DNA from 4 places in the Enterobacter cancerogenus genome. Region 2 is predicted to be linked to each of the others. Evidence: predicted binding sites of a transcription regulator. Region 2 holds the regulator's gene; each other region holds the start of a gene.
The links. The regulator PhoB, encoded in region 2, activates phosphate uptake and scavenging genes when phosphate is short. The targets are predictions, from matches to a motif close to CTGTCATAAAACTGNCNNAT.
Positions count from the first base shown of each region.

Region 1 (4,657 bases), 1.0 Mb from region 2:
CGGCGTGCTGGTCCACTCTGAGGGGATCACCTTCTCCCAGGAGATGGGCGAAACCGTGGCGCTGATAAAAGCGCCGGGAGCGGCCGGGCTGTCTGTTGATAACGAAAATGGAGTAGCGACCGACTGGCGCGGTTATACAGTTAAAACGCAGCTATCGCCTTACGACGAAAACCGTATCGCGCTTGGCAATAATGACTTCACGTCCGGCAATATCGAGCTTGAGAAAAGCGTACAGCAGCTTGTGCCCACGCGCGGCGCGGTGGTTAAGGCTGAGTTTGTCACGCACATCGGCTACCGGGTTTTGTTTAACGTTGCGCTGGCCAGTGGCAAACCAGCCCCCTTCGGTGCGATGGGCACCGCAACGCTACCTACCGGCAGCGTGACGGGCATCGTGGGCGATGGGGGTGAACTCTACCTTGCAGGGATGCCGGAAACCGGTCAGTTCACCCTCACCCTGAGCGACGGCAAGATCTGCCGGGCCGATTACGTCATCCACCAGCAACCCGATTTTGGGCTTGTGCAGCTTCCCGTCATTTGTCGATAAAGGATAAAAATGAAATCACGCTTCTGGCTTTTAGCCCTTTTTTTTGCCGCTTTTTTTGCGCGGTCCGCGCCGACGGGGTACTGCGTGCCGGATAACGGCGTTTACCACAATAATTTCCAGTTCAATAAACAGCTCAGTTGGACTTCAAGTTCTGTCGGAATGATCGAAGACATCATGATCGATAACGGGACACTGTCATTTAAAGGCACGTGCTACTGTCTGACGGGAAAAGACGAGACCTATAAATATGCCTATATCACCAGTATCGTTAATCCTTCCTTAAAGCCTACTGCCATTAGACGAAACGTGCATTTTTACGATCTCAACGCCCAGCTTGATATTGGCCTGATTGTTTACGTTCTTGGAAAAGGCTACGTGTCAGTGCCCTTCGATCATATGCCTAATGACACGGGGGGGCACTACGGATGCCATGACGGCATCAGTTCAGCCACCACCTTTTACAGCGGCGGCTCTGGTGTTATCTATTTATACGTCAAAAGGCATTTTACGGGCGTCGTCAATATACCGAGAACGGTTATGGCTAATATCTATGCCACTATCGATCCTGTTACTGTTTCGCATGAAGTGATTTCTGACGTGATCGTTGAGGGGTCGTTAACGGTTCCGCAAACCTGTGAAATAGACGAAGGCCAGACGATTATGTTTGATTTCAAAAAAATCCTCGCCTCCGAGTTTCCCTCTGTAAAAGGCGAGGCGTTGAAGCGGCATAAGATCACGCGGAAAGTGAATATTAAATGCTCAAATATGTTTACTCTCGACCTACTCGGGGCCACGATACAGGCCTCTGGCTCAAGCCCGGATGGCACCATGGTTGCGACAAATAATCCGGATGTCGGCATTAAGATTTACGATAAGCGGGACAAAGAAGTGAACGTTAACGGCGGGGAACTTGCGGCTGAAACGACGCAATCCCCCGAGACACTGGGTGATATGCAGGGCACGCTCACTTTTTCAGGTGCGCCAGCCAGCGCCACCGGGGCCAAACCTCAGCCGGGGCCGTTCTCAGCAACGGCGACGCTCACGATAGAAATCATCAACTGATGTCTCAACGGCTGTTTATGACAGCCGTTGTCATATTTGCCCTCTCAGCGTTACCGTCTCTCAAAAAAATATGACAAAAAAATGACCGCGCCATGAATTAATACTGTTATTTTTCATCGTGTTAAACATTCATTTTTCATTGTCATAAAACTGTCATATTTCGTACATTTATCTGTCACCTGTTTGTCCTATTTTGCTCATCGTAGCCACTTAAACAATGATTTACGAAATCCTTGCAGGAGACATTATGAAAGTTATGCGTACCACTGTCGCAACTGTTGTCGCCGCGACCTTATCTCTGAGCGCTTTCTCTGCCTTTGCAGCAGCAAGCCTGACAGGCGCGGGTGCAACCTTCCCTGCGCCGGTGTATGCCAAATGGGCGGATACCTACCAGAAAGAAACCGGCAACAAGGTTAACTATCAGGGTATCGGCTCCTCCGGTGGCGTAAAACAAATTACCGCAAACACCGTCGATTTCGGCGCGTCCGATGCTCCGCTGTCTGATGACAAGCTGGCGCAGGAAGGCCTGTTCCAGTTCCCGACCGTGATTGGCGGCGTGGTGCTGGCGGTGAATATCCCGGGCCTGAAGTCTGGCGAGCTGGTGCTGGACGGTAAAACCCTGGGTGATATCTACCTTGGCAAAATCAAAAAATGGGATGACGAAGCCATCACCAAACTGAACCCGGGCGTAAAACTGCCTTCGCAGAACATCGCCGTGGTGCGTCGTGCTGACGGTTCCGGTACCTCCTTCGTCTTCACCAGCTACCTGGCGAAAGTGAACGAAGAGTGGAAATCGAAAGTCGGTTCTGGCTCTACCGTTAACTGGCCAACCGGTCTGGGCGGCAAAGGTAACGACGGTATCGCCGCGTTCGTCCAGCGTCTGCCGGGCTCCATCGGTTACGTAGAGTACGCTTACGCGAAGCAGAATAACCTGGCCTATACCAAACTGATGTCTGCGGACGGCAAACCGGTTAGCCCGACCGAAGAGAACTTCGCTAACGCCGCGAAAGGCGCTGACTGGAGCAAATCCTTCGCTCAGGATCTGACGAACCAGAAAGGCGATGACGCCTGGCCAATCACCTCTACCACCTTCATTCTGGTCCACAAAGAGCAGAAGAAACCTGAGCAGGGTGCTGAAGTGCTGAAGTTCTTCGACTGGGCATACAAAAACGGCGGCAAACAGGCGAACGATCTGGATTACGCCAGCCTGCCGGACAGCGTGGTTGAGCAGATTCGGGCTGCATGGAAAACCAACGTGAAAGACAGCAGCGGTAAAGCGCTGTACTAACAGGATATTTTTGACGAAGATGGCGGGTGGCGCTAACGCTATCCCGTCCTACGGCTCCACCTGTAGGCCCGGTAAGCGTTAGCGCCACCGGGCATATTCGTAAGACGTTTCAAACAGAAGAGTAATTTATGGCTGCAACCAAGCCTGTATTTAACCCTCCGGGTAAAAAAGGTGACATGATTTTCAGCGCGCTGGTCAGACTGGCTGCGCTGATTGTGCTATTGCTGCTGGGCGGCATTATCGTGTCTCTGATTTTCTCCTCATGGCCGAGCATCCAGAAATTCGGTTTCTCCTTCCTGTGGACCAAAGAGTGGGATGCGCCAAACGACATCTACGGTGCGCTGGTGCCGATTTACGGCACGCTGGTGACCTCGTTTATCGCCCTGCTGATTGCGGTTCCGGTGAGTTTTGGTATCGCCCTGTTCCTGACGGAGCTGGCGCCAGGCTGGCTGCGTCGTCCGCTGGGTATCGCCATTGAACTGCTGGCCGCGATCCCCAGTATCGTGTACGGCATGTGGGGCCTGTTTATCTTTGCGCCGCTGTTCGCGACCTACTTCCAGGAGCCGGTCGGCAACGTTCTCTCCACCATCCCGTTTGTTGGTGCCCTGTTCGCTGGCCCGGCATTTGGTATCGGTATTCTGGCGGCAGGCGTGATCCTCGCCATCATGATTATTCCGTACATTGCGGCGGTGATGCGCGATGTCTTCGAGCAAACCCCGGTGATGATGAAAGAGTCGGCCTACGGCATCGGCTGCACCACCTGGGAAGTCATCTGGCGCATCGTTCTTCCGTTCACCAAAAATGGTGTCATCGGCGGTATTATGCTGGGCCTGGGCCGCGCGCTGGGTGAAACCATGGCGGTCACCTTTATTATCGGTAACACCTACCAGCTCGACAGCGTATCGCTGTTCATGCCAGGTAACAGCATTACCTCTGCGCTGGCAAACGAATTCGCCGAAGCCGAATCCGGGCTGCACGTGGCGGCGCTGATGGAGCTGGGGCTGATCCTGTTTGTTATCACCTTCATCGTTCTGGCGATTTCCAAGCTGATGATTATGCGTCTCGCTAAAAATGAGGGGGCACGCTAATGGCAACGCTCGAAATGCAAAGCAGCCCAGCGCTGGCAGAATCCCGCCGCAAAATGCAGGCGAAGCGCCGCTTCAAAAACCGCATTGCGCTGACGCTCTCCATGGCGACGATGGCGTTCGGCCTGTTCTGGCTGATCTGGATCCTGATGTCGACCATTACCCGCGGCATCGACGGCATGTCTCTGGCGTTGTTTACCGAAATGACGCCGCCGCCCAATACGGCGGGCGGTGGTCTGGCAAACGCCCTGGCGGGCAGCGGCCTGCTGATCCTCTGGGCGACGGTCTTTGGTACGCCGCTGGGCATCATGGCGGGGATTTATCTGGCGGAGTATGGCCGCAAATCCTGGCTGGCTGAAGTCATTCGCTTCATCAATGACATCCTGCTGTCTGCGCCGTCTATCGTCGTTGGTCTGTTCGTTTACACCGTTGTGGTGGCGCAGATGGAGCACTTCTCCGGCTGGGCAGGCGTGATTGCGCTGGCGCTGCTGCAGGTGCCTATCGTCATCCGCACCACCGAGAACATGCTGAAACTGGTGCCGGATAGCCTGCGCGAAGCGGCTTACGCACTGGGGACGCCGAAATGGAAGATGATCTCCGCGATTACGCTCAAAGCGTCTATCTCCGGGATCATGACCGGTATCCTGCTGGCGGTGGCACGTATCGCCGGGGAAACGG
Region 1 is NZ_CP077290.1:2,688,769-2,693,425, reverse strand. It holds gene I6L58_RS12720 (fimbria/pilus outer membrane usher protein) at 1-544, shown strand, start outside; gene I6L58_RS12715 (fimbrial protein) at 554-1,606, shown strand; gene pstS (phosphate ABC transporter substrate-binding protein PstS) at 1,854-2,894, shown strand; gene pstC (phosphate ABC transporter permease PstC) at 3,023-3,982, shown strand; gene pstA (phosphate ABC transporter permease PstA) at 3,982-4,657, shown strand, end outside.
Region 1: the regulator PhoB is predicted to act here: its motif matches at 1,746-1,765, upstream of pstS (phosphate ABC transporter substrate-binding protein PstS).

Region 2 (4,657 bases):
CTTGTGCGTTTGTCATCGTCCAGCTCTTCATGCGCAAGCCGCCGCTCGAAGACCTCTTCCACCCGGAGTTCGCTAAGCGTTTCGCGCCGGGCACCTGAGAGAAGTTTCTCGCGCTGCTCGCGGCTGCGGCGTACCAGCAACACTTCGACGGGAAGATCTTCCGTCAGCGCCTGAATTTTGCGCTGCATATCGTGCAGGTAGTTGTCAGTGGTGATTTCGATATCCAGCCAGACGGGCGGGTTAAGCTCTGCGCCGCGCCACTGCTCAAGCTGGGCGGTAATGGCGGCCAGATCGCCCTTCAGTACCGCCAGCGGCTGGGTGACAGGGACTTCCAGCGGCTCAACGGCGCTGAGTTTGCCGTCGGTGAAGCTCACCAGATGCACGCATTTCGCCTTGCCCGTTTCGTCAAAACTGAGCGGAATGGGCGAGCCACAGTAGCGGATGTGTTCGCAGCCGCCAATCACCTGCGCGCGGTGAATGTGCCCAAGGGCGATGTAGTCGGCAGGCGGGAAGTTTTGCGCCGGGAAGGCGTCCAGGGTGCCGATATAGATCTCGCGAACCGCGTCACTTTTACTGGCTCCGACGGTGGTCAAATGGCCGGTGGCAATAACGGGAAGAGGTTGTTCACCGCGCAGGGTGCAGGCCTGTGCGTGCTGCTGGTGATAATAGTCGGTGATGGCCTGCAATAAATGCTTCTGCTTTTCGCTGCCGGAAAGGCCGGCCTGGCTTTGAACGATATCCCGCGGGCGTAAAAACGGGATCGGGCACAGCACTGCCCCCGGCGTGCCGTCGCGTTTGTTCAGGATCTGCGGCGCGTGCCCGGCACTCGCCACCACGGTCGTGTTGAGGAACGCCAGAATATCGCGGGATTCATTCAGCGTGGCGACGGAGTCATGGTTGCCCGCGACAATCACCAGATGACAGCCGGTTTGCTGCAGGTTGACCACAAAGCGGTTATACAACTCGCGCGCATAGCTCGGCGGCTGTCCGGTATCAAAAATATCGCCTGCCACGATAATTGCGTCGACCTCCTGCAACCGGGCCGTCTCCAGCAGCCAGTTCAGAAACGCTTCATGTTCAGCGGCGCGGCTTTTGCTGTAAAAATTTTGACCCAGATGCCAGTCCGAGGTGTGAAGTATGCGCATATCAGATCCGTGGCGAAAAAAGATGGGGGGGATTATAAACTTTCAGGGAACGGAAAATAACCGCTGTAATAAAACAACAGTTTGCCATTGATGATGGTAATGTTTTTCATAAATCTGTCATAAATCTGACGCATAATGGCGCCGAATTACAACATGTAACTTAAATAAGACAAAACAGGGCAAAGTATGGCGAGACGTATTCTGGTCGTAGAAGATGAAGCTCCGATTCGTGAAATGGTGTGCTTCGTGCTCGAACAAAACGGTTTCCAGCCGATTGAAGCGGAAGATTATGACAGTGCGGTGAATCAGCTGAATGAACCCTGGCCCGACTTGATCCTGCTGGACTGGATGCTGCCCGGCGGCTCCGGACTGCAGTTTATCAAACACATTAAACGTGAAGCGATGACCCGCGATATTCCGGTGGTTATGCTGACGGCGCGCGGTGAAGAAGAGGATCGCGTTCGCGGTCTGGAAACCGGCGCGGATGATTACATTACCAAGCCGTTCTCCCCGAAGGAGCTGGTTGCCCGCATTAAAGCCGTGATGCGCCGTATTTCGCCGATGGCGGTGGAAGAGGTGATTGAGATGCAGGGCCTGAGCCTTGACCCGACCTCGCACCGCGTCATGACCGGCGAAAATCCTCTCGACATGGGGCCGACCGAATTTAAGCTCCTGCACTTCTTTATGACCCACCCGGAGCGCGTCTACAGCCGCGAACAGTTGCTGAATAACGTCTGGGGAACTAACGTCTATGTCGAAGACCGAACGGTTGACGTCCATATTCGCCGCCTGCGTAAAGCGCTGGAACTGAGCGGCCACGATCGCATGGTGCAGACGGTCCGCGGCACGGGTTATCGTTTTTCGACCCGTTTCTGAACAATGACAGGAGTGTGACGCGTGCTGGAACGTCTGTCATGGAAAAGGCTCGTCTTTGAACTGATCTTATGCTGTATTCCGGCCTTCATTCTGGGGGCTATTTTTGGCTATCTGCCGTGGTTTTTACTGGCCGCGGTGACCGGATTGCTGATCTGGCATTTCTGGAATCTGCTGCGCCTCTCCTGGTGGCTGTGGGTGGACAGAAGTATGACCCCTCCGCCGGGAAGCGGAAGCTGGGAGCCGCTGCTGTACGGCCTGCATCAGATGCAGATGCGTAATAAAAAGCGCCGCCGCGAGCTGGGCAGCCTGATAAAACGCTTTCGCAGCGGCGCAGAATCGCTGCCGGATGCGGTTATTTTAACCACCGAAGAGGGGACCATCTTCTGGTGTAACGGCCTGGCGCAACAGCTGCTCGGCCTGCGCTGGCCGGATGACAATGGCCAGAATATCCTTAACCTTCTGCGTTATCCCGAGTTCACGCTGTACCTCAAAAAGCGTGACTTTACCCGCCCGCACGATCTGAAGCTCAACAATGGCCGTCATCTTGAGATCCGCGTGATGCCCTACAGCGATCGGCAGTGGCTGATGGTGGCGCGCGACGTGACCCAGATGCACCAGCTGGAAGGGGCGCGCCGCAACTTCTTCGCCAACGTTAGCCACGAACTGCGCACGCCGCTGACGGTGCTGCAGGGCTATCTGGAGATGATGCAGGAGCAAACGCTGGAAGGAGCACCGCGCGAGAAAGCCCTGCACACCATGCGCGAGCAGACGCACCGGATGGAAGGGCTGGTGAAGCAGCTGCTGACGCTCTCGAAAATTGAAGCGGCTCCGTCGCTGGCGCTCACTGACACCATTGACGTGCCGATGATGCTGCGCGTGGTGGAGCGTGAAGCACAGACGTTAAGCCATAAGAAACACTCCTTCAGCTTTGAGGTGGATAACAGCCTCAAAGTGCTCGGCAGCGAGGATGAGCTGCGCAGCGCCATCTCCAACCTGGTCTATAACGCGGTGAACCACACGCCGGAGGGAACGCATATCGTAGTGCGCTGGCAGCCTACCCCGGCGGGGGCTGAGTTCAGCGTCGAGGATAACGGGCCGGGCATTGCGCCGGAGCACCTTCCGCGCCTGACCGAGCGTTTTTACCGTGTGGATAAAGCGCGCTCACGCCAGACCGGGGGCAGCGGTCTTGGACTGGCGATTGTGAAACATGCGGTGAATCACCACGAAAGCCGTCTTGATATTCAGAGTACGCCGGGCAAAGGAACCCGTTTCAGTTTCGTCATGCCGGAACGATTGATTGCCAAAAAGATCGCCTGACGGCGGGTGTGTCATTTTACCTTTCCACGGGTCAGCGTATGCTGGCCCGTTTGCTTTGCAGTCAAGCGAAACGCGGGTGAATATTATACGGCTGTTGTTTTTTTGTTCGCATGATTAGCCATGGGTTTTTCCTGAATATGGCGTATCGTGCTGCCTTGAATTTCTATGCTGGTATATTGTTCTGGTTTTACGATCCCTCCTTGCCTTTAAACGTTATAAGCGTTTAAATTGCCCCCCATATACTGTCAGACCGACTGTATTTGCGTGGTAAATCGAAAAACTATTCTTCGCCACGCCAGGACGGGAGCATATCCCGCTGAAATTGAGCAAATTTTCCGCTGTATCGTCCCGCGAGGGATGGCGAAAATCTCAACGTTTTCAACACCACATCCACAGGCAGTAAGGTTCTATGACCCATCACTTAAAATCGCGTGACATCATCGCGCTGGGCTTTATGACATTTGCGCTGTTCGTTGGCGCAGGCAACATCATTTTCCCTCCTATGGTTGGTTTACAGGCGGGTGAACACGTCTGGACCGCCGCGTTTGGCTTCCTGATTACTGCCGTGGGGCTGCCGGTGCTTACCGTGGTCGCGCTGGCGAAAGTGGGTGGCGGCGTCGATAGCCTCAGCACGCCAATTGGCAAAGTGGCGGGCGTCCTGCTGGCGACCGTCTGCTATCTGGCCGTTGGCCCGCTGTTTGCGACCCCGCGTACCGCGACCGTCTCCTTCGAAGTGGGGATTGCTCCGCTGACCGGTGACGGCGCGATGCCGCTGTTTATCTACAGCCTGGTTTATTTTGCCATCGTGATTCTGGTTTCCCTTTATCCGGGCAAACTGCTGGATACCGTGGGTAATTTCCTGGCTCCGCTGAAAATCATTGCGCTGATCGTGCTGGCCGTTGCCGCCATCATCTGGCCGGCGGGGCCTATCAGCCACGCGATGGATGCCTACCAGAACGCAGCCTTCTCTAACGGCTTTGTAAACGGCTATCTGACGATGGATACGCTGGGTGCGATGGTCTTCGGTATTGTTATCGTGAATGCCGCGCGTTCTCGCGGCGTGACCGAAGCGCGTCTGTTGACCCGCTACACCATCTGGGCTGGCCTGATGGCCGGTGTGGGCCTGACGCTGCTGTATCTGGCGCTGTTCCGCCTGGGGTCCGATAGCGCAACGCTGGTTGATCAGAATGCCAACGGTGCGGCGATCCTGCATGCTTACGTTCAGCACACCTTTGGTGGTGCGGGCAGCATGCTGCTGGCGGTACTGATCTTCCTGGCGTGTCTGGTGACCGCGGTTGGCCTGACCTGCGCCTGTGCGG
Region 2 is NZ_CP077290.1:1,645,214-1,649,870, reverse strand. It holds gene sbcD (exonuclease subunit SbcD) at 1-1,145, opposite strand, end outside; gene phoB (phosphate response regulator transcription factor PhoB) at 1,332-2,021, shown strand; gene phoR (phosphate regulon sensor histidine kinase PhoR) at 2,043-3,338, shown strand; gene brnQ (branched-chain amino acid transporter carrier protein BrnQ) at 3,748-4,657, shown strand, end outside.

Region 3 (4,657 bases), 460 kb from region 2:
TCAAATTTGAAAACGTGGTTAAGGCGATAGTAGCGCGTAAATCACCACTTCGCCATTCTCGCTTTTCGCTATATAATTCTCTACATAACGTCACGATCGTGCATTTTAACGACAGAATACCTAAAAACCGCAATTTCGCATTGATTTACGTCATTATGCATCGGGTCAGCAATCGTCTTTTCGAGGTAGTTGGGTTACTGTTACGCGGTCAGAACCTCATAAGGAAAATAAATGCGCAATCGCACTTTTGCCGATCTTGACCGGGTGGTCGCTCTGGGCGGAGGCCACGGCCTGGGCAGGGTCATGTCCTCATTATCCTCACTCGGCTCGCGGCTGACAGGGATAGTGACAACGACGGATAACGGAGGCTCGACGGGACGGATCCGCCGTGCGGAAGGCGGGATTGCCTGGGGCGATATGCGCAACTGTCTGAATCAGTTAATCACCGAACCCAGCGTGGCGTCCGCCATGTTTGAGTACCGTTTTGGTGGAAATGGCGAGCTTTCGGGGCATAACCTCGGAAACCTGATGTTAAAGGCGCTGGACCACCTGAGCGTGCGCCCTCTCGAAGCGATCAATTTGATTCGTAATCTGCTGAAAGTGGATGCGTTTCTGATCCCCATGTCAGAGCAACCGGTCGATTTAATGGCGATCGATGCTGAAGGACATGAAGTGTATGGCGAAGTAAATATCGACCAGCTTCTGCTGCCGCCAAAAGAGCTCATGACCTACCCCAGCGTGCCGGCCACGCGGGAAGCCGTCGAGGCGATTGGCGAAGCGGATCTTATCCTGATTGGCCCCGGCAGTTTTTACACCAGCCTGATGCCGCTGTTACTGGTGAAGGAGCTGGCCCAGGCGCTGCGCAGAACGCCCGCACCGATGGTGTATATCGGTAACTTAGGCCGCGAACTCAGTCCGGCGGCAGCGAGCCTGTCGCTGGGGGACAAACTGGATCTGATGGAGCAGTACGTCGGCAAGAAAATCATCGACGGCGTGGTGGTGGGGCCAAAAGTGGATGTCTCCGGCATTGGCGATCGCGTGGTGGTGCAGGAGCCGCTGGAGGCGAGCGATATCAAATATCGCCACGACCGCCACCTGCTGCGCGACGCGCTGGAAAAGGCGATTCAGGCGTTAGGTTAGGTACGTTTTTGCGGCCTGATGCCCTCACCCACCGGGAGAGGGAAAAAGTAGGCCCGGTAAGCGCAGTGTCACCGGGCAAAAACCACTTACGATGCCGCGATGAACAGATCCCTCAGCTGATGCAGCTGGTCGCGGATTTGCGCGGCCTCCTCGAACTCCAGATTCTGCGCGTGCTGCATCATCTGCCCTTCCAGCTCGTGGATCTTCTGCTGCAACGCTTTCGGCGTCAGCGCGACGGTATCCTCTTCCACCACTGGACGGGCTTTCCCGCGCCCTTTGGTTTTGGTCTTCGCAATGTTCTGACCCAGCGCCAGAATATCCACCACTTTCTTGTTCAGACCCTGAGGCGTGATGCCGTGCTCTTCGTTGTAGCGCTGCTGCTTCTCGCGGCGACGTTCCGTTTCGCCAATCGCTTTCGCCATTGACGGGGTGATCTTATCGCCGTACAGGATGGCCTTACCGTTAACGTTACGGGCGGCACGGCCAATGGTCTGAATGAGTGAACGTTCAGAACGCAGGAAGCCCTCTTTGTCGGCGTCGAGGATCGCAACCAGCGACACCTCTGGCATGTCCAGGCCTTCTCGCAGAAGGTTGATCCCCACCAGCACGTCAAACTCGCCAAGGCGCAGGTCGCGGATGATCTCCATACGCTCAACGGTATCGATGTCCGAGTGCAGATACCGCACCTTCTCGCCGTGCTCTTCCAGATATTCGGTCAGGTCTTCGGCCATACGTTTGGTCAGCGTGGTGACCAGTACGCGCTCGTTAATAGCGGAGCGGATACGGATCTCCGAGAGCAGATCGTCCACCTGGGTGGCGACAGGACGCACCTCGATAATCGGGTCGAGCAGCCCGGTCGGACGCACCACCTGATCAACCACATCCTCGCCGGATTTTTCCAGCTCGTAGTTGCCCGGCGTTGCCGACACGTAGATGGTTTGCGGCGCGAGGGCCTCAAACTCTTCAAACTTCATCGGGCGGTTATCCAGCGCCGACGGTAGGCGGAAGCCATACTCCACCAGCGTCTCTTTACGCGCGCGGTCGCCGCGATACATCCCGCCGATTTGCGGGATGGTGACGTGGGATTCGTCGATCACCAGCAGGCCATCCGCAGGAAGATAGTCAAACAGCGTCGGCGGTGCTTCGCCCGGCCCGCGCCCGGAGAGGTAGCGCGAGTAGTTTTCGATGCCTGAGCAGTAGCCCAGCTCGTTCATCATCTCCAGGTCAAACTGGGTTCGCTGGCTTAAACGCTGCTCTTCGAGCAGCTTATTGTTCGCCAGCAGCACCTTACGGCGGTCTGCCAGCTCGACCTTGATATCTTCCATCGCCTGCACGATACGCTCGCGCGGCGTGACGTAGTGCGTTTTAGGGTAGACGGTAAAGCGCTGGATTACTGATTCAATGTGCCCCGTCAGCGGGTCGAACAGCGACAGCCGCTCAACCTCTTCGTCGAACAGCTCCACGCGCAGGGCCATGTCGTCCGATTCCGCCGGGAAGATATCAATTACCTCGCCGCGCACGCGGAACGTGCCGCGCTGGAAAGCCTGGTCGTTGCGGGTGTACTGCAGCTCTGCCAGGCGGCGCAGGATCGCACGCTGGTCGATAATCATCCCCACCGTGAGGTGAAGCATCATCTTCAGGTACAGATCCGGGTCGCCCAGGCCGTAGATGGCCGAGACCGACGCGACCACCACCACATCACGCCGCTCAAGCAGCGCTTTGGTGGCCGACAGACGCATCTGTTCGATGTGTTCGTTCACTGAGGCATCTTTTTCGATAAAGGTGTCAGAGCTGGGAACGTAGGCTTCCGGCTGGTAGTAATCGTAGTAAGAGACGAAATACTCCACCGCGTTTTCCGGGAAGAACTCTTTCATCTCGCCGTAAAGCTGTGCCGCGAGGGTTTTGTTGGGTGCCAGCACCATGGTTGGGCGCTGCAGGTCGGCAATCACGTTGGCGACGGTAAAGGTTTTACCCGAGCCGGTCACCCCCAGCAGCGTCTGGTGTGCAAGCCCATCTTCCAGCCCCTCTTCCAGGCGGCGAATCGCCTCAGGCTGATCCCCCGATGGACGGAAAGCGGAATTCAATTTGAACGGTTTACTCATGGCAACGACCTGATGACGGATTTAGCGGCAGACGTGTAATTTTACTCCTTGTTGCCAGGATTGCCAGTAAAAAACACTGGATGAAAAACCAGTAGCATGTCAGGATATTTAGCATAGCAGCCGGATGATGAGCGTAAACCCGGTCGAAATTTCGACAGGGACGAGATAAAACACCAGCGTTCGCGGTTATCCCCAAAAATTTTCCTTTTTTAACATTTGTCAAGCTACGTAATGAAAGTTTTATGGCAGTGGATGACAGTTTAGTGACGGCAATTGCTTTTATCTAACAAGTTGATTAACAGAGGATATTTCCGAAAGCCGCGTTTCGCATCAATTCAGGCTTAAGCCGCGTATTCTCTCGCTTATCGCGTGTTTTCTAACTCTCATACACAAGGTTATCCACAGGAATAGTGGATAACTGCGTGCAGCCCATACAGACCGCCGCTCGGCAACGTCCCGGTTTTTCCCACGAAGCGGCTGCAAAAAAATTTTATCACCCTTTTTTGACGCGCAAGCGCGAGGTTTATCCTTATGGACTGGCGAGATCTTAATCACATTTCTGCAATGCGCTAAGGTCAAGGTATTTCCCGGTTTCAGCATTTTCTGCGTTGCCGCTGAGCCACGGGATCTCCCCCAGAAGCGGCGCGGGCAGCATTCGCTTAAGCGTTGCCAGATACTCCGGATGACGTTTGCCCGGTGCGACCACATCGTTCGCGATCCAGCCAGCCAGACGCAGGCCTGCCTGCTGCACGGCCTGCGCGGTCAACACCGCGTGGTTGATACAGCCAAGCTTAACGCCGACCACCAGAATTACCGGCAACCGCTCAGCCTCAACCCAGTCGGCAAAAGTTTGCTGCTCTGAGAGTGGCGTAAACCAGCCGCCCGCCCCTTCCACCAGCACCCAGTCCGCCTGTTCTTCCAGGGCACGCAGCCCGGCCGAGAGTACGTCAAACGCAATCGGACGCCCCTCGTCCGCGCTGATGATGTGCGGTGAGGTTGGCTCCGCGAAGGTATAGGGATTCACCGCCGCATAGGCCAGGTCGATACTGCTGTTACGCTGGAGCGCCAGCGCGTCGGTGTTACGCAGGCCTTCCGGCGTCATCTCGCTGCCGGAGGCCACAGGCTTAAACCCCGCGGTCTTTTTTCCCAGCCGACGGGCAGCCTGCAGCAGTGCCGCGCTGGCAACCGTTTTGCCCACTTCCGTATCCGTACCGGTCACAAAATAGCGTTCAGTCACGTTCGATAATCCCATGAAAAAGTTGATAAGAGAGCGGGAACGCGCCCCGCTGCTGTGGCCACGCCAGCCCCAGGCGCTGCAACTGACCGCGCGTGAGCGGTTTTTGCTCGCGCCCGGCGTGCAGGTGCGTTGCGCCAATGCCCTTGAGTGAGCGCATGGCGCTGAGGGCATCGCGGAA
Region 3 is NZ_CP077290.1:1,184,572-1,189,228, forward strand. It holds molybdenum cofactor riboswitch at 1-5, opposite strand, end outside; gene yvcK (uridine diphosphate-N-acetylglucosamine-binding protein YvcK) at 232-1,140, shown strand; gene uvrB (excinuclease ABC subunit UvrB) at 1,227-3,242, opposite strand; gene bioD (dethiobiotin synthase) at 3,790-4,479, opposite strand; gene bioC (malonyl-ACP O-methyltransferase BioC) at 4,472-4,657, opposite strand, start outside.
Region 3: the regulator PhoB is predicted to act here: its motif matches at 3,472-3,491, upstream of uvrB (excinuclease ABC subunit UvrB).

Region 4 (4,657 bases), 1.8 Mb from region 2:
AAAGGCAAGCCAGCACTGCAGCCGACACCGGCGAAATAAATACCCAACAGGCACAAGAAATTGTGCCTGTTTTTTTTAGTTCTGCAACCTCCCGTCAAACTGACCTTCAATTGTGTAAAGTTGTGTCTTTCTGGTGACTTACGCCCCCCGAATCCTTGAAAATAGCCACAATACCCATACGATGTGGGTAATCGCATAGTGCGCTTTGTTAAACTGAGGTTAAAAGAAAATTATGATGCGAATCGCGCTCTTCCTGCTCACCAACCTGGCGGTGATGGTGGTATTCGGGCTTGTGCTAAGCCTGACAGGAATTCAGTCGAGCAGCGTTCAAGGCTTGTTGATCATGGCGCTGCTGTTTGGTTTTGGTGGCTCCTTTATATCTCTGCTGATGTCGAAGTGGATGGCGCTCAAATCCGTGGGTGGCGAGGTCATCGAACAACCGCGTAACGACATGGAACGCTGGTTGATGAACACCGTGGCCCAACAGTCACAGCAGGCGGGCATCGCTATGCCGCAGGTGGCTATCTACCACGCGCCTGATATCAACGCGTTTGCAACGGGCGCGCGTCGTGACGCTTCCCTGGTTGCCGTCAGTACCGGTCTGTTGCAGAACATGAGCCGCGATGAAGCCGAAGCGGTTATCGCCCATGAGATCAGCCACATCGCTAACGGCGACATGGTGACGATGACGCTGATTCAGGGGGTGGTGAACACCTTCGTGATCTTCATTTCCCGTATTCTGGCGCAAATTGCGGCAGGATTTATGGGCGGCAACCGTGACGAAGGTGAAGAGAGCAACGGTAACCCGCTGATCTATTTTGCGGTGTCGATGGTACTGGAGTTGGTGTTCGGTATTCTGGCGAGCATCATTACCATGTGGTTCTCCCGTCACCGTGAATTCCACGCGGATGCCGGCTCGGCAAAACTGGTGGGGCGCGAGAAGATGATTGCCGCCCTGCAGCGTCTGAAAACCAGCTATGAGCCGCAGGAAGCGAACAGCATGATGGCCTTCTGCATTAACGGTAAATCAAAATCGCTGAGCGAGCTGTTTATGTCTCACCCGCCGCTGGATAAGCGTATCGAAGCACTGCGCAGCGGGGAATACCTGAAGTAACGCAGAGCGTTTAAAGATAAACCGGGCGGGGTAAACCTCCGCCCGGTTTTTTTATGCCTGCGCGCGGGGTTGCGTGATCCGCAATCCGCTGACAATGGCCGCAGTCGTCGCCAGTGTTCCGGCCGTAAGCAGCGCAACGTGGGTGCCGTTCTGCCCGGCAAGGTTGAACATCAGCGCAACCAGCGCGGCACCGGTACTTTGCCCTAACAGACGCGCCGTTCCCAGCATGCCGCTGGCTCCGCCGCTGCGATGGCGTGGGGCAGCGGTCATAATGGTATGGTTATTGGGTGACTGGAACAGACCAAAACCGGCTCCGCACAGGACCATTCTCCAGATGATATCCATGTCGGAAGGCGTGGAGGGGAGCAGCGCCAGCGCAAACAGGCCGCTCGCCATCACTACCAGCCCTAACGCACCCAGCAGCCCCGCATGGACCCGTTCAATTAAATAGCCTGCCAGCGGGGCCATCACCATGGTTGCCAGCGGCCATGGCGTCAGCAGCAGCCCTGTCTCCACCTCGGAACGACCCACGATGCTCTGCAAAAAGAACGGCAACGCGACCAGCGCCAGCATCTGGGCGCAAAACGAACAGATTGAGGTGCAAATAGAAAGCGAAAACAGCGGAATACGCAGCAGGTCTACCGGCAGCAACGGCACCGGCAGCGCCAGCTGACGACGGACAAAGAAGAAACCCACGATCAGCATGGCGGCGACTTCTGCTGCGATAAGCGTCAGAGATTGCCCTTGCGCGAAGCCACTCAGGGCCGTGATAAGTAGACCGAAGGTTAGCGCATTCATCACCGCGCTGGGTAAGTCGAAGCGCGGCTTGTTGCTTTTGGGGCCATTAGCCGGGAGATAACGCAGGGCGAAGAAAATAGCCACAATCCCGAGCGGCACATTTATCGCAAAAAGCCACTGCCATGAAGCAACAGACAGGATCGCGGCAGCAATCGTGGGGCCTGCCGCCGAGGAAACCGCCACAATAAACGAGTTGATGCCCATCCCCCGGCCTAGCTGGCGCTGGGGATAGATAAGCCGTATCAATGCCGTATTCACGCTCATCAGAGCCGCGCCGCCGAAGCCCTGAGCAATACGGGCCAGCGTCAGGGTATGCAGTGAGTCCGACAGGGCGCAAAAAAGCGAGGTCAGCGTGAAGACCACCAGGCCACACTGATAGACCCGCCGGTAGCCAAACATATCCCCCAGAAAAGAGAGCGAAAGTAAGGAGATCACAATCGCGATTTGATACGCATTCACAATCCAGATGGAGCTGGCAGGAGAGGCGTTGAGGTCGCTGGCGATTGTGGGCAATGCGACGTTGGCAATCGCGCCGTCGAGGACGGCCATCGAAATACCAATAATAATGGTGGCGATAGCACCATACCGCTGGGGCAACGGCAGGCCATCGGAAGCGTGTTTTTCCATGGGAAATGAAATGCTCAGGATGAAATTATTCTCAGGGTAACTATTTTAGCATCGTTATTTCGGTTTTATGTCGCAGATTTGTAACGAAGTAAACGCAGATTGATTGCAGGCAGCATGACTCGAATTTATAATAAAAACCGGTTCTGATTTTTATAAAACACTCTGTATGAGGTGATAAATGGCAATCGCAGATTTGGATAAGCAGCCAGATTCTGTTTCTTCCGTGCTGAAGGTGTTTGGCATCTTGCAGGCGCTCGGAGAAGAGCGTGAAATTGGTATTACAGAATTGTCGCAGCGCGTGATGATGTCGAAAAGCACCGTTTATCGCTTTTTGCAGACCATGAAGTCTTTGGGCTATGTCGCTCAGGAAGGCGAGTCTGAGAAATACTCTCTCACGCTGAAGCTGTTCGAGCTGGGTGCCCGCGCGTTACAAAACGTGGATCTTATTCGCAGCGCAGATATTCAGATGCGTGAACTGTCACGCCTGACGAAAGAGACGGTCCACCTGGGCGCGCTGGATGAAGACAGTATCGTTTACATCCACAAAATCGACTCGATGTATAACCTACGTATGTACTCGCGTATCGGACGTCGTAACCCGCTGTACAGTACGGCAATCGGTAAAGTGCTGCTGGCCTGGCGCGATCGCGAAGAGGTGACGCAAATTCTGGACGGCGTGGAGTATAAACGCAGCACCAACCGCACCATCACCAGTACCGATGAGCTGCTTAAGGTACTCGATACCGTTCGCGAGCAGGGCTACGGGGAAGATAACGAAGAGCAGGAAGAGGGGCTGCGCTGCATTGGCGTACCTGTTTTTGATCGCTTTGGCGTCGTGATTGCGGGCCTGAGTATCTCATTCCCGACGCTGCGCTTCTCGGAAGAACGCCTGCATGAATATGTTGCTATCCTGCACACTGCGGCGCGTAAAATCTCTGAGCAGATGGGTTACAACGACTACCCGTTCTGATTGCTGTCAGGCATAAAAAACGCCGCATCGTCTGCGGCGTTTTTTTTATACTGTTAAACGGTTAGCCGTTATCGATGACCACGGACGTTTTACGCAGTACCGGGCAGTTGGTTAATCCAATGATACCGCTGTCGGAGTGCAGATACTGGGCGGTACTCATACCCTGTGCCGTGACGTACTTACACTGAATGCCTAATCCCGCTGCATTTTCGGTGCTCCCCACAAGCACACCATATCCGGTTAATAAAAGGCCAATCCACACAACGGCCAGTGCAATAGTTGTTCGAATGATAAAATGCATCATTACCTCTTTATCTTTGTTGTCATGCACTAAGCCTAAACGGTTTACGGTGTGAAACAAGTGAACTATTCCGAAAAGGATTTGATGCGGTTACAGTTAGCCGCTGTTTAAGATTAGCGTGCTAACCTGGTAACATACGGTCATAAGACGGAGTGTGGAGTGAAAAAAATACGCTGGGTGATTCTGATTATTGTGCTGATAGCATGCGTCGTATTGTGGACGCAGACTATCAATGTGATGTGCGATCAGGATGTACAGTTTTTTAGCGGCGTTTGCGCAATCAATAAGTTTATCCCGTGGTAGACCGCATTTTTTCTCAATGTGATGCCCTTCCTTCGCGCCAGTGGTAAAATAGCCGTTTTTATTGAGGTGGTGAAATGGGTGAGTTACTGAATTCAGGGCTGCTAAGCTTGGCGTCCCTGGCAATCTCGTTGATTGTTATGGTGGTAGGGCTTGTCATATGGTTTTTCGTCAACCGTGCCAGCTCCCGGACTAACGAGCAGATTGAACTGCTGGAAGCGATGCTCGATCTGCAAAAGCGTCAGAATGCGCTGCTGCGTCGTTTGTGTGAAGCCAACGAGCCTGAAGAGAAAGCGGTAGTGAAAGAGAGTGCGCCAGACGCTAAAGACGATGAAGACGATTTCATTCGTCTGGTGGCCGAACGCTAGATTGCAATGATGGGAGGTGGCCGTGGTCTGGAAAAATCCCTGGTATGACCCCTCCCTGAAACACCACACGCCGGATGGTTTTCGCAATACCCATTCCACAGGACATCAGCCCGGCGATGTCGATCGCTGGCAGAAAGAGCGTAAAGCCGCTGGCCTGCCGAAGCCCCCGTCTTCTGGAT
Region 4 is NZ_CP077290.1:4,715,964-4,720,620, forward strand. It holds gene prc (carboxy terminal-processing peptidase) at 1-39, shown strand, start outside; gene htpX (protease HtpX) at 233-1,114, shown strand; gene I6L58_RS22350 (MFS transporter) at 1,166-2,539, opposite strand; gene kdgR (DNA-binding transcriptional regulator KdgR) at 2,718-3,509, shown strand; gene I6L58_RS22360 (YobH family protein) at 3,571-3,810, opposite strand; gene mgrB (PhoP/PhoQ regulator MgrB) at 3,970-4,113, shown strand; gene I6L58_RS22370 (YebO family protein) at 4,188-4,478, shown strand; gene I6L58_RS22375 (MBL fold metallo-hydrolase) at 4,501-4,657, shown strand, end outside.
Region 4: the regulator PhoB is predicted to act here: its motif matches at 2,607-2,626, upstream of kdgR (DNA-binding transcriptional regulator KdgR).